2 linked regions of the Luteolibacter sp. Y139 genome follow. The protein of the gene in region 2 binds, or shares a complex with, the protein of the main gene of each other region. Links are inferred from orthologs where the notes say so. Each region holds a gene or a part of one and is shown on either strand. Other genes may lie near its edges.

The links.
Region 1: the proteins of mnmG (region 2) and mnmE are in contact, whole or in part, in a solved structure (PDB 9HIP), measured with the Escherichia coli proteins. The link is inferred for Luteolibacter sp. Y139 from one-to-one orthologs.

Annotation. Positions count from the first base shown.
Region 1 is NZ_JBBUKT010000002.1:474,310-481,585, reverse strand. What follows is about bases 2,076-5,075. They hold mnmE (tRNA uridine-5-carboxymethylaminomethyl(34) synthesis GTPase MnmE), read right to left. Parts: upstream 4,248-5,075; coding sequence 2,904-4,247; downstream 2,076-2,903. Other genes in these bases: WKV53_RS06910 (hypothetical protein), read right to left, coding at 4,244-5,075; WKV53_RS06920 (sugar phosphate isomerase/epimerase family protein), read left to right, coding at 2,076-2,898. In the rest of the region: WKV53_RS06930 (sugar phosphate isomerase/epimerase family protein), read right to left, coding at 1-805; WKV53_RS06925 (hypothetical protein), read right to left, coding at 846-1,949; more of WKV53_RS06920, read left to right, coding at 2,056-2,075; more of WKV53_RS06910, read right to left, coding at 5,076-7,276. UniProt on the Escherichia coli protein: Exhibits a very high intrinsic GTPase hydrolysis rate. Involved in the addition of a carboxymethylaminomethyl (cmnm) group at the wobble position (U34) of certain tRNAs, forming tRNA-cmnm(5)s(2)U34.
Region 2 is NZ_JBBUKT010000016.1:1,633-8,789, forward strand. Bases 1,679-4,559 are described here. They hold mnmG (tRNA uridine-5-carboxymethylaminomethyl(34) synthesis enzyme MnmG), read right to left. Parts: upstream 4,125-4,559; coding sequence 2,232-4,124; downstream 1,679-2,231. Other genes in these bases: WKV53_RS26500 (hypothetical protein), read right to left, coding at 1,679-1,728; WKV53_RS26505 (hypothetical protein), read right to left, coding at 1,725-2,162; WKV53_RS26515 (cytidine deaminase), read right to left, coding at 4,247-4,559. In the rest of the region: WKV53_RS26490 (hypothetical protein), read right to left, coding at 1-396; WKV53_RS26495 (hypothetical protein), read right to left, coding at 967-1,284; more of WKV53_RS26500, read right to left, coding at 1,294-1,678; more of WKV53_RS26515, read right to left, coding at 4,560-4,633; WKV53_RS26520 (DUF6580 family putative transport protein), read left to right, coding at 4,724-5,305; pdhA (pyruvate dehydrogenase (acetyl-transferring) E1 component subunit alpha), read left to right, coding at 5,350-6,432; WKV53_RS26530 (alpha-ketoacid dehydrogenase subunit beta), read left to right, coding at 6,498-7,157. UniProt on the Escherichia coli protein: NAD-binding protein involved in the addition of a carboxymethylaminomethyl (cmnm) group at the wobble position (U34) of certain tRNAs, forming tRNA-cmnm(5)s(2)U34.

The sequences.
Region 1 (7,276 bases), on a different replicon or contig from region 2:
GGCCGGTCTTGTCGTGGCTGCCGGTGCCGTGAACGGAACCATCGTTCTGAGCGACGTGGAAGTCGATGGTCCATGGGCGCAACGCATCGGTGAGAGTCTTGTAGGCGGGCCAGAATTCCTCGTCGGTGTAGCCTTCCTTGAGCAGGGCTGCCTCGGGAGCATTGTAGCCCATGAGGTAGAGGTAGGTGTGGGCGAGGTCGGCTTGGAAGCCAACGGTCTCCGGCATGCCGGTCGCTTCCAGCGTGTCGATCATCGCCTTCCACGAGTGCATGCCACCCCAACAGATCTCACCTTCGGCAGCGAGACGCTCGCCGTGTTGCGCAGCGATCTTGCCCGCTTCACGCCAAGTCTCGGCGATCTTCTTGGTATTGCCCACAGGATCCTCTGCCCAATCGTGCACGCCACCGGCGGAGTCGATGCGGATCAGTCCGTATTCGCGCACGCCGTGAGCCTTCAGGATATCGGCGATGCGGCAGGCCTTCTCGACGGCGAGAACGAAGTTCTTGCGATCATCAGCCGAGCCGAAAGCCGGTCCGCCGACGGTGCCCGGCCAGACCGGGGCCACCAGCGAGCCGACCTTCAGGCCGTGCGCCGCGATCTGGTCGGCCATCACCTTGATCGCGTCGTCGGAAGCGTCGGGGTCGGTGTGCGGGTGAAACAGGAACAGGTCCACGCCATCGTACTTGCGGCCATTGACGGAGGCGGCGGCGGTCATTTCGAGCATGCGCTCGAGCGAGATCGGCGGATGGTCGGTGCCGGGTTCCTTCCCGACCAGGCCGGGCCACATGGCGTTGTGAAGTTTCATGATCTTGGGTGGTAGATGTTGGGTTGCGGATGCCTTGATGTTAGAGAACGAAATTCCAGTCGATGGCCGACTCGACGGTTGCGCCGGATTCACCGGTGATCACGACCTTGCCGGGACCGGCAGGAGTGATGGAGGTCACGCGGCCGAACTTGTCCGGCACAGCAGCAACCGCTTGGACGAGACGCAGCGAAACGGTCTCATCCTTTCGGAAATGACGCGTCGTCGGAACGCCATCCGCGGCGAGTGGATTGGTGCGGGAGACGTCGACAGGATCGGCGAAGTAGGAACAAACCTCCTCAATGCCCATGCGGCCGAGGTGGCGGCCATTCCATGGCGCGGCGTGACGACCCCCATTGGAGATCCAAAGGATCGTCGATGGGAAGACCGCTGGATCCTTCAGTGAGAACCACACATAGCCATCGAGCACTGCCGCAGACCATGCGAATGGCTGCTCGTCCGTAGCTGGCTCGCTGTTCATCATCACGAGATCCTCGAAACCTTGGCGCGAGGGATACTTTGAAACATCCGTCGTCCCACCAGTAGCCAGAGGCACTTCACGAAGATCGGAAAAAGTCCCGGAAGGCTTCAAGATGCCGTATTCCCGCTGGAGCGGGTTTGAGAAATGTCCCTGATAAACGGAGCCCCAGCGGAAGGGCGATACGCTGACAAGGCCCTCGCCCTCGGTGAGGTGCGAGAAATCGATCACCGGGTGATTGCCATAGCTGTAGTCGCCCGAGACCCCCGAAATACGATGCTCACAGTAGAGCACGGTCTCGCCTTCACGCAGGATGACAATTTTCTCCAGCCAGCCGCCACTATCCGGATCATCCATGGCGAGGTGGAGTCGGTCATCGCCGCCAGCGATCACCTTCCATTCGGCATTCGCAGAAACCCCATGAGGAGGTGCGTTTTTCTGCGGCCCGAAGGGAAAGCAAAGGAAGTCCCCGCGCAAAACCGTCAACAACGGCGGGAGCCCGGCGTCCACTTCGTCCGGTGTCCACGGAGCCAGCGCATAGGGCGAAACGGTCCTCTCGCCGAGCTGGAACTCGACCGGTGCCATGTGCCCGGCGCGGCAGGAAATCCACAGCGATACCCGGTCGAGGGTTAGCTTCCAGCTTGGTTCGCCGTGGACAAGATCGTTCATCGATGAGCGCGATTCAGAAAAAATCTCACAAAAACGGAAGCAAAATCACATACCCTAGAAAAATGTGTAGCCCTCCCGAGCTTGGCTCCTTAGTCAGAAATCCACCATGAACATCGGCTTCAATCTGCTCCTCTGGACCCCCGCCCTTCAGGAAGACCAGTTTCACCTCCTCTCCTCCCTGAAAAACGCCGGCTACGATGGCGTCGAGCTGCCGATCTTCTCCTCCGACCCGGCCCACTACAAGGTCGTCGGCAAGGCCCTCGCCGACCAGGGTCTGCGCTCCACCGCGGTAACCGTGGTTCCCGACGAGGCGCACAACCCTTCCAGCCCCGTGGCCGCGAACCGCGCCGGTGCCGTTGATTTCCTCAAGGGCATCGTCGATTCCTGCCACGCCGCTGGCACCGAGATCCTGATGGGCCCCTATCACCAGCCGCTGGGCGTGTTCACGGGCAATGGCCCGACGAGCGATGAATGGCAATGGGCTGCGGAGGTGCACCGCGAGGTGGCCGACCACGCCCAGCAGGCCGGCGTGAAGCTCGTGATCGAGTGGCTGAACCGCTTCGAGTGCTACCTCATCTCCACCATGGCACAGGGCGCCGAATACGCCGCGCTGGTGAATCACCCGAACTTCACGACGATGTTCGACACCTTCCACGCGAACATCGAGGAGAAGGATCCCGCCGCCACGCTGCGGAAATACATCAAGAGCGTCGGCCACGTGCACATCTCCGAAAACGATCGCGGCACCCCAGGCACCGGCCACGCGGCGATCCGCGAGAGCATCCAGGTGCTCAAGGAAGAAGGCTACACCGGCTGGCTGACCATCGAGGCCTTTGGCCGTGCCCTGCCCGAGCTGGCCGCCGCCACACGCGTCTGGCGCGATCTCTTCCCCTCTCCTGAGGAAGTCTACACGAAGGGCATCGCGTATATCCGCGAGTGTCTGAAGTAATCGGGCTACTTGCCGATACAGAACTGGCTGAAGATGGCACCGAGGATGTCCTCGGTGTCCACCTTCCCGACGATCTCGCCGAGGGCATCGAGCGCACCGCGCAATTCTAGCGCGGCGAGTTCAGGAGCCGCGGCGCTTTCTAACAAAACCTCCGCGGTCTCCAGCGACTCATCAGCTCGGCGCAGGCAATCGCGGTGGCGGGTATTGATCGCCACCGCGTGTTCCCCCCAGTCCGCTTCGCCGAGATCAAGGGACTCACGGATCGCCCGGCGAAGTTGATCGAGACCCGCACCGGTGTTGCAGGAAAGGCGAACCCCATCGCTGCCGACCCAGTCGCCATGCTCGCCGAGGTCGGACTTGTTGAGAACGGTGACGGCGCGATTGCTTTCCGGCAGCTCCACGGCGCTCTCGGCAGCCGGTAGCGACGCATCGCGCACCACTAGCAAAAGGTCGGCACGCCCGGCCTCGTGAAGCGTGCGACGAATGCCCTCGCGCTCAATGCCGCCCGCCTCCTCGCGCAAACCCGCTGTATCGACCAAGCGCAGCGGAACCCCATCAAGGATGATCGTTTCCTCGATCGTGTCGCGCGTGGTGCCAGCCTCATCACTGACGATCGCGCGCTCGCTGCCAAGCAGCAGATTGAGCAAACTCGATTTACCCGCATTGGGACGGCCACAGATGACCGTGCGAACGCCTTCGCGGAGAATCCTCCCCTGCTCCGCCGTCGCCAGCAGCTTGGCAATACCCCCACGAGCCGCAGCCACGCGAGACAGGAAAAGATCTCCGGTATCGGGATCGATGTCTTCCTCTGGAAAGTCGATCCACGCCTCAAGATGAGCTACCACCCCGATGAGATCCTCGCGCAGTCTAACAGCCTCGCGACCGATTCCACCTTCCAGCTGCTCATGCGCTGCACGCAGCGCGAGATCGCTCTGGGCCGAGATCAGGTCCATGATCGCCTCGGCCTGGGTCAGGTCGAGCTTGCCATGAAGGAAGGCGCGTTCGGTGAATTCACCGGGACCCGCAGATCTGGCACCGCACTCTAACAGCCGCTCCAGCACCCGGCGCGTGACAAGGCGGCCACCGTGACAAGCGATCTCCACCACAGGCTCGCCCGTGAAGCTGCGAGACCCACGGAACACCGTAAGCAAGACATCATCGAGCACGCGCCCCTCCGTATCGCGAACCTTCGCTCGCGTGGCACGGCGCTCTTCAGAGCGCCCCGCCGCACCATGACAGGCACGATCCGCCACTTCCTCCGCTTGCGGGCCGGAAAGCCGGATCAAGGCGACCGCCGCAGTGCCCCCGCCACTGGCGAGCGCCGCGATGGTTTCGGTGGACGCGATCATTTGCTCGTGGTCTCCACCGCTTGGCCACCGATGCCAAGGAATTCCCAACAAATAAAACGCTTCACCGCGAGATCCGGCACCATCCCCTTGGTCCACTCGAGTTCGATCGTGGCGGTCTTGGTCTTGGGCCGCGCATCCTTCACGCCGCGCCAGTTGAGAATGGAAAGCGCACGGCCTGCGTCGGAATCGACCGGCACATTCACCCGCATCGAGTCCGTCTTGTGGGCGGGATCGACCATCCGATAGGTCTTCATCCCAATGCGGTCTTTCCCCTGCTCGGCCACATCCTCCACCACGAACAAGCGGAAAACGCTGCTGGCTCCGGGATTGGCGAGTTCAGTGAAGCTACGGAACGTGCGATGCTTCGTCTGGATGAAGGACTCCCAGTCAAGGCGGAGGCCATCCGGCGTGCGCTTGAAGAACACATTCACCTTCACCGGCTCGGATGTGAAATTGTCCGCGCGGGCAAGCGTCGATAGCAGCAAGCCCGGTTCCTCCAAACCGCGCTCAACCTCGACCGGCGCAAGGGGACGGAAGAAATCCCGCATCTCGAACTGCGGCGGCTGATCGTAGCGCATCATGAAGATCCCCCGCTTGCGATCATCCGGAGGAAGCTGCTCGACGGCGAAGCCCGACAACGGCGTGTCGGAGTCATCGATGCGCCCCGGACCGTAGAAGTCCTCCATGGTCTGTAGGAGATCGCTGCCATTGATTGAAAAGGCTGCCTTTCCAGCTGCGGAATCGGCGGCAAGGAACTCGGAAAGGACCTGCTTGGCTTCAGTCTGCCAGCCGTTATCCACGTATTCTTTCTCCCGCAATTGGGCCTGAACGTTCGGATTGATCGTTGGTCTCTTTACTACCTGCCCGGGACGGTCCTGCGAGTGCTGGAGGAACATCCACACTCCCACACCGATCGCCATCAGAGCCAGCAGCACCAGACATGGGACGATAATGATACGGCGCGATCCCTGACCCACCTTGGCAGACTGATTGGCTGGTGGATACCTGTCACTGGAGATGCGTTCCTTCGGAGGAGCCGGCTTCACGGGGCCTGGACCCGGTGGCATCCCCTGCATGGAAGCGGGTGCAGCAACATAAACTTGAGCATCCGGCACCGGCGCGGCGGATGATGCTGTCAGCGGAGCTTGGCCATACTCCGCCTGCTCCTGAGCCATCGCCTTCTGGACCTCGATCGTTTGTTTGGCGGCAAACATCCGCTCCACGGCAAGGGCCTTCTCGGACTGGAGTGCCTGCTCGGCGACCTGCGCCTTGCGGGCTGACTCGGCCTGCTCGCGTTGGGCGGTACGAACCCGCTCCTCTGCTGCAGCCTTTTCGGCAGCGCGAGCCTTCTCCATCGCTTGCGTGGCAGCCTTCTCCTCGGCAAGCGCTTGGGCGGCGGCGCGGGCGCGTTCGGCAGCCATGACGCGCTCGGCGGCCAAGGCTCGTTCCGCAGTCGCCGCCTTCTCTTCGGCGCGAGCCTTCTCTTCACCGAGCGCCTTCTCGGCCGCCAAGGCCCGTTCGGCAGCGGCTAGCTTCGCTTGATCCTGCGCACGCTGCTGGGCGATCTCCCGCTCGGCTGCAGCTTGTGCATCCGCACGGGCCTTTGCTTCCGCAAGACGCCGCTGCTCCTCGGCCTTAGCGCGTTCCGCAGCCGCGGCTTCCTCGGCTCGCGCTCGTTCTGCGGCGACGGCTTTCTCTGCAGCCGCCTTCGCTTCGGCGCGAGCCTTTTCCTCGGCAAGACGTCGCGCCTCCTCAGCCTTGGCACGCTCGGCGGCTAGCGCCTTTTCGGCAGCTGCCTGAATTTCGGCACGAGCCTTTTCAGCAAGGCGCCGTTCCTCCTCCGCCTTGGCACGCTCAATTGCGAAAGCCTTTTCGGCGGCGGCTTGAGCTTCAGCTCGAGCCCTTTCCTCTCCCTTCACGCGTTCTTCTTCCAGCGCCTTGCGATCCGCAAGCGCCTGCGCTTCAGCCCGAGCCCTCTCCACGGTGAGCGCTCGTTCGATTTCCGCCATGCGGGCCTCGGCACGGGCTCTCTCATCGGCGAGCGCCTTCTCGGCAGCGAGCGCGCGTTCCTCTGCGGCTGCGCTTTCTGCCGCACGGGCACGCTCCTTGGCCAAGGCACGTTCGGCAGTGGCGGCTCGCTCCGTAATCAGGGCATTCTCGGCAGCCAGAGCCATCTCTGCCTGCCGGGCTTCTTCAGCCCCCTTGGACTTGGCTTCGGCTTCCGCCTTCTCTTTGACAAGAATCTGCTCGATCTCCCAGGCCCGTGCCTCGGCGCGGACCTTTTCCTCTGCCAGCACGCGCTCGGATGCCAAGGCGCGTGCCGCCTCCTGCGCCTGAGTTGCAGCACGGGCCCTTTCTTCGGCCAATGCGCGTTCCGCCGCCAATGCCCGCTCCATGGCAGCAGCCCTGGCTTCGGACTCGGCCAATTGCTTGGCATGAATTTTCTCTACCTCCGTCGCGATCTCCGCGGCGCGCGCCTTTTCAGCGGCAAGCGCAAGTTCGGCCGCATGAGCACGTTGGGCAGTAGCTGCCTTCTCTTCCGCTATGACCTTCTGATTGGCTTTCGCCTTCTCGGCTTCGGCGGCGATCTCTGCCACCCGTGCCCTCTCCTCATTGATCGCACGCTCGGCAGCGGCGAACTTCTCATCCGCTTCCGACTTCTGCTTTGCCCTGCCCGCTTCCGATGCCAATTCGACCGCCCGGACCTTCTCTGAGGCAAGCGCACGCTCGGCTGCCAAGGCTCGCTCGGCGGCCGCTGCACGCTCTTCGGCTTGGACCTTTTCGCGTGCATGGGCCTTGGCCAATTCCTCGGCTCGCGACCATGCATCGTTCTTCGGCGGTTCCTGGACAGGTGGCGATGGATCCTGCGCAAACGGCGAGCGCGCCAAGTAAGACGGCGGCAATGGCGGCGGAGCCATCGGGCCCTTCACCTCCGCCACGGGCACCGACACGGGAACAGCCACCGGTTTCTCGGTCACGACGACCGCCGGCACCTCGACCTTTGCCTCCAGACGCTGCGGCTCCAGCGC
Region 2 (7,157 bases):
ATTCTTGCCGAGACCATCCCGCTCCTCTTTGACCCGGAGCGCCCACACGACATCGAACTGCCGTGGCCTTGGCGTGGGTGCACGGGTGGCCGGATCATGTTCGCCGAGGCCCCAACGATCGGCGGTGAAGGTCCATTGGAGCGGCGAAAGCGAGACATTCCTCCGCTGCCATCTCACCAGGAGACTACCGCTCGAGACCTCGCCATGGAGGATCGGCTCGCCTCCCCGGCTCTCCGCGGTGAAGGTCGAAGAATACGCGCCGGAGTTCCACCACGCCCATAGCAGGAACAGCAGCCCGAACATCCCGGCCCAGAACAGACGCGAGCGATACCACGGGCGGACTACAAATTCGGCGCGACGGGGACCTTCCTCAAGCGGGCTTTCCGTCGCTGCCATCCGGCCATGGTGCCCATCCAGATCACGAGATAAAGAAAAGTCAGTGCCACCCCCAAGATCGGGAGAACGGGTTCCACCGGGGTTTCTCCGGCCAGAGCTGCCTCTTTGTTCCGGTCAATCGCAGCGCAATATTTTCATATTCCACTCACTGTAAGCGATATAAGACGTTTTCTTGATCACGGGGGAAGGACAGATTGTGACCTCAGCAGGCGAAGCTTATGCCGCTGCCACCACACTACCCCTCCCATCCAAAACCCCGCATAACCACCGGTCAGCAGCCAATAGGGCATGGAGACCAGCCGGTAGTAGGTGTCGGCATTGATATCGACGGACCGCCATTGGGGTGCCGGGAACCAGCAGCTTTCCCCCGGACCGACCGGTTGCGATTCCAGCATCCCCCGGCGCACGAAGACGCAAGACGTGAAAAACAGTTCCGAGGGTTGATGGGTTTCTACGGTCAGCGAGGGTCGAGCGTGATATCATGATCCACGTCCGACTGCGTCGCCCACCACAGCAGCTTGCCTTGGGTCGAGTTCAGTTCGGAGAGCCGGTAGTGCGTGAAGTTCGAGTTCACCCACGCCCACAGAAGGAACAGGAACGCCGGGACGCCAAGAAATGGTCCACACGGAATACCGGATAGCCTTGGGGAAGAGTCCCACAGTGCCGGGTGCCGCTGTCCCCGTCTTGGCCGGCGATGGCCAATCCAACGGGATTGCGTTGCCAGCGGACTCTCAGGCTTCCGGACTCGTTGCCGACGCTGAGGTCGGCAGTACCCACTGTGGCAGTCAGCGAAGAGGATGGACTCCGATCAATCCAGCCCCAGACAAGAAACAGCAGTCCGGGAAGGCCCAGCCAGAACAAGCGGGAGCGATACCACGGGCGGATCATGGTGACTCTTCAGGGGTGGTTGGCAAGGTGCTTGGCCTCCCGTCGCCGCCACCATCGGTGCACGGCAAGCCAACCCACCAAGTAAGCCGAGATTAGAAACAGGTCGGGAACCCGGATCTGCCACGACTTCGTCGGCATCGGATAGTCGGAGTCGACTGGCACCGGCCACTCGACCGAGGGAAAGAGATAGGGAGCTTGGAGCCCCAGAACGTCTCTGGCCCTGTGATAGGCTCCGTAGTTCAGTGGACCAGATGAAGGTCTGGTAGTGTCGTGGAAGAACCTGACCTCGATCACTCCAAACGCATGCGTCAGCTCGGCCCCCCGGTTCCCTCGGATGAAGCCGGCTGCGGTGGTGGAAAAGATCGAGTCCAGCAAGCAGCCAACCAGCCCCATCAGCAGCATGAAGGGAAGCCAGAACCAAGTGCGGCGGGGGTGGGGCCTCATGGCGGAGGAACGATTTTCATCAGGCGAACCTTCCGGCGTTGTCTGACTGTGATCCCGCCCGCGAAGATAGCAGCGTAGCCGGTCATCAACAGCCAGTAAGGCACCGCGACCAGTCGGTAGAAGGTGGCGGCATTGATGTCCACCGACTCCCACCGCAGCGCGGGGAACCAGCACATTTCTCCGGGAGCTACTGGCTGTGATTCGAACTCTCCGGCCATGGGGAACACACATCGGCCAAAGAAAAGTTCCGCTCGCCCGACCTCCGCCAAGGTCACATGGCTGGTGCGATAGTCGAGCTGCACGTCATACGTGCCATCAGAACCGGTCGCCCACCAAAGGAGTTTGCCTTGAGTAGAGTTCAGTTCCGATGCCGGAAGAAAAAGGGTGTAGCGGACAATGTTCGATTCCGCCCACGCCCACAGCAGGAACAGCAAGCCCGGAAGGCCGAGCCAGAACAGCCGGGAGCGGTAAAAGGGCCTGAGTAAGTCAGCCATCCTCCTCCATCATGACTCTGCCTCGGTCGCCTTGGCAACATTCCGGCGGCCGCCCTTTTCCAGCCAGACGGCGAGGATGGCGACGTCTGCGGGGGTGATGCCGGAGATGCGGCCGGCTTGGCCAAGGGTGGCGGGGCGGATGCGGGTGAAATTGACCTGCGCCTCCTTCTTCAGCCCGCGGATCTGGCTGTAGTCGAGGTCAGCGGGGATGCGCTTGTCCTCGTGGCGGGCCATCCGCTCCACCTGCATCTGCTGGCGCTGGAGGTGGCCCTCATACTTCAGCTCGGTCTCGATCAGCGGCCAAAGTTCCACGTGGAACTCTCCGCGGAGGTCTTCGGGGAGCAAATCGGCAGTATTTTCGACCCGGCGAAACCAGTGGTCGAGCTTCACGCCCTCGTGGACAGCCTGGCGTGCCCAGCGGAGTGCCCGTTCTAGCTCCGCCTGCTTGTGGCGGATCCGGTCGACGCGCTCCCCATGGGCGAGTCCGAGCTCGGCGGCCAGCGGGGTGAGACGCAGGTCCGCATTGTCCTGACGGAGCAGCAGGCGGAACTCCGCCCGGCTGGTGAACATCCGGTAGGGCTCGGTGCAGCCCTTGGTGACGAGGTCATCCACCATCACGCCGAGGTAGGCCTGGTCCCGGCGGAGGATCAGGTCCGGCTTCCCAGCCACCTTCAGGGCGGCATTGGCCCCGGCGATCAGCCCCTGCCCTGCTGCCTCCTCATAGCCGGAGGTGCCATTGATCTGGCCAGCGAAGTAGAGGCCGGAGACCAGCTTGGTCTCCAGCGTCGGGTGAAGCTGGGTCGGCGGGCAGTAATCGTATTCCACCGCGTAGCCGGGGCGGAGGATCTCGCACTTCTCCAAGCCGGGGATGGTGCGCAGGAAATTCAGCTGCACCTCGTAGGGCAGAGAGGTGGAGACGCCGTTGACGTAATACTCGTGGGTGTGGCGACCCTCCGGCTCCAGGAAGACCTGATGCCGGTCCTTCTCCGCAAAACGGACCACCTTGTCTTCGATCGACGGGCAATAGCGTGGGCCCACGCCCTCGATCACCCCGCAATACATGGGAGACTGGTCGAGATTCCCCCGGATGATCTCGTGGGTGGCGGTGTTCGTGTAGGTCACCCAGCAGGGCAGTTGTTCCACGTGGAACGAAGAATCCGCCCAAGGGTTGAGGGTAAAGAGGTCATCCCGCTCCCGGTAGAGAGTATCGGCGAGGTAAGAGAACAGTGGCGGCGGGGTGTCCCCATACTGAGGCTCGCACTTGGAGAAATCGAGCGACCGGGCGTTCAGACGGCAGGGAGTGCCGGTTTTGAAACGTTCCACGTGGAACTTCAGGCGCTTGAGAGAATCGGATACCGTGGAGGTGGCGTCCCCCATCCGGCCTCCTTTCTCGTTCCGCAACCCCACGTGCATGAGCCCGCGCATGAAGGTCCCCGCTGAGAGAACCACCGACGCGGCCTGAATCTCCATGCCGAGGGAGGTGGTGATGCCAGTGACCGCATCGTTCTCGACCAAGATGTCCGCGACGTTCCCCTGATGGAGCTCGATGCCCGGCGTGGACTCCAGCACCCACTTCATCCGGAACTGGTAGGCCTTCTTGTCGCACTGTGCACGGGGGGCCCGCACCGAAGGACCTTTGGACGCATTCAGCATCCGGAACTGGATGCCGGTGGCATCCGTGTTCAGCCCCATCGCCCCGCCGAGGGCATCGATCTCCCGGACCATATGTCCCTTGGCCAGCCCGCCAATGGCGGGGTTGCAGGACATCTGGCCAATGGTGTCCAGGTTCTGGGTAAGCACCGCCACCTGCGCGCCCAGCCGGGCGGCAGCAAGGGCGGCTTCCACACCGGCGTGGCCGGCACCGATGACGAGAACGTCGTAGCGCTTGGGATAGCGGAACATGCGAGGGCGGGCACCCTACGCAGCTACCGCCGCGACGACAAGGGTGGGGACCACGCATCCTGCCGCGTCGGAAACCCACTAGATTCAGGTTCTAGTGGGGGACATGTTCCACGTGGAACGAATCAAGGCAGATTCAAGATCCCGGAACTCGCCCTCGGCAGCAGCTCTGACAAACGAAAAACCAGCCGCTCCGTCCGGTTCGCCAGACAGATCAGCGGATCGCCAAACTCCGCCAGCACCTGGCGACACGCCCCACAGGGCGAGATCGGCACCTCGGTATCCGCTACCACCGCCACCGCTTCGATCTTCCGCAACCCTGCCGCGACTGCCGTCCCCACTGCCACCCGCTCGGCGCAATTGGTCAGCCCATAGGACAGGTTCTCCACGTTGCACCCGGTGAAGACCTGTCCCTCCACCAGCAGCGCCGCTCCCACGTGGAACTTCGAGTAGGGGGCATGGGCCCGCTCGCGGACCTGCCAAGCGGCTTCGATGAGCGGTTCCCAGTCCATATGGCCGTTAGGAAAAACCGTCAGCCGGAGGGAGGCAAGCCCGCGCATTTTCGACTCGCCCGGGCCCCCCGGATCAGGCAGGGAAAGGGCATGCAACGTCCTTGGATTCCAGCCCTCGTGCTGCTGGCACTCTTGATCGCCTTCCGCTGCCTGGGAGCCGCCTTTTCGCACGAGATGCCGAACTTCCAGCCACTTCCGGCCCTGTTCCTGTGCAGCATCGTTTTCCTCCGCGGAACGAAAGCCTGGGCCTTGCCCGTCGCCGCCTGGCTGGTCAGCAATCCGCTCGCGAGCCTGCTTCAGGGCTACTCTCCCTTCGCCCATGGCGGCGTGACCGTCGCGTTCCTCGCGCTGCTGCTGACCGGCGTAATGGCCTTGCCGCTGCGCAAGTCTCCCTCCCCCGCGCTCGTGCTCGGCGGCGGAGTTCTTGCCGCCCTGCTTTTCCATCTCCTGACGAATACCGCCGTGTGGCTCGCCGACCCCGGCTATGCGAAGACCGCCGAGAGCCTTTGGCAGGCTCTGTGGAGTGGCCGCCCCACCGACCCGATGCCGACCTGGATCTTCCTCCGCAATCTCGTCGTGGCGAACACCGTCTTCACGGCGCTGTTCCTGCTTGCCCGTCGCTCGTGGGCCGCTCCGGCTGAGCTGGCCTCGCCTATCGCGCAGACCCGATAAGTTCTTGCTCCAAACCTGTTTTCGCCCCTATCACCGCCCCGCCCATGTCCTCAGCCACCGCCGACACGCCTCGTCTCGATTTCGCCGGCTCGCCGATCAATAAGGCGCTCACCGCCGAGCAGAAGATCGAGCTCTTCCGTAAGATGCAGCGCATCCGCCGCTTCGAGCAGGAGGCCCTGAAGTACTACAACGCCGGCAAGATCGGTGGCTTCCTTCACCTCTACATCGGTCAGGAATCGGTGGCGGTCGGCACCCTCTCGCTCTGCGGCGAGAATGACCACAACATCACCGCCTACCGTTGCCACGGCCATGCGATCATGTCCGGCATGGAGATGAATCCGCTGATGGCCGAGCTCTTCGGCAAGGCCACCGGCTGCTCGAAGGGCAAGGGCGGCTCCATGCACTTCTTCGCTCCGGACAAGGGTTTCTGGGGCGGCCACGGTATCGTCGGCGGCCAGACCCCGCTCGGCCTCGGCCTCGCCTACGGCCTCAAGTATCTCGGCAAGGAAGGTGCCGCCCTCTGCTACCTCGGCGACGGCGCGGTCAACCAGGGTGCCTTCCACGAGTCGCTCAATATCGCCGCCCTCTTCGAACTCCCGGTCGTCTACGTGATCGAGAACAACGGTTACTCGATGGGCACCTCGCAGAAGCGCTCCTCCTCCTACCGCGGTTGCCTGGCCCAGCGTGCCGAAGGCTACGACATGGAGTGGGATGTGGTCGACGGTTCCGATATCTACGAGGTCCGCGCCAAGACCCACATCGCCTTGGAGCGCGCCCGCAAGCAGCACAAGCCGGCTATCCTCGAGATCAATACCTACCGCTACTACGGCCACAGCGTCGCCGACGCGAATGCCAAGAAGTACCGCACCCCGGAGGAGATCGAGAACTACAAGACCAACTTCGACCCCATCCGCCTGTGGCGGAAACGCCTCGTCGAGGAAGGTGTCGCCACCGAGGAACAGCTCGACGCGATCGACAAGGAAGCCAAGGCGGAAGCCGCCGCTTCCGTGAAATTCGCCGAGGCCTCCCCCGCCCCGACCATCGAGTCCGTCATGGACGACGTCTACTGGGAGACCGACAACAACACGCCCGCCTCGAAGCTCGGCCAGCACTTCTTCACCGACTGAGCCTGAGCCGAACGAACTACGGTAACTCTAGTACTTTCCCCGGATCCCCGACACGCATCATCTCCATGTCCCGCACGCTCACCTATCGCGAAGCTCTCCGTGAAGGCCTCGATGAAGAAATCGCCCGCGACCCGAACGTCGTCATCATGGGCGAGGAAGTCGCCCAGTACAACGGCGCCTACAAGGTGACCCAAGGTCTCTGGGAAAAGTGGGGCGACAAGCGCATCGTCGATACCCCGATCTCCGAAGCCGGCTTCATCGGCATGGGCATCGGCGCCTCCATGCTCGGCGTCCGCCCGGTGATGGAGCTGATGTTCTGGTCCTTCCACTCCGTCGCCTTCGATCAGCTGGTCAACAACGCCGCCTGCGTCCGCTACATGTCCGGCGGCCTGATCAACTGCCCCATCGTGATGCGCGGCCCCGCCAACGGCGGCACCAATGTCGGCGCCACCCACTCCCACATCCCGGAAGGTCTCTTCGCCGCGTTCCCCGGCCTCAAGGTCGTCGCCCCGGCCACCCCGGCCGACGCGAAGGGCCTAATCAAGGCTGCCATCCGCGACAACGACCCGGTCTACGTGATGGAGAATACCCGCCTCTACGGCATGACCGGCGAGGTGCCGGATCCAGCCGATGGCGACTTCGTGATCCCGCTCGGCGTCGCCGACCTGAAGCGCGAGGGCAAGGACGTCTCGATCATCGGCCACGGCCGCTCGATCATCCACGCC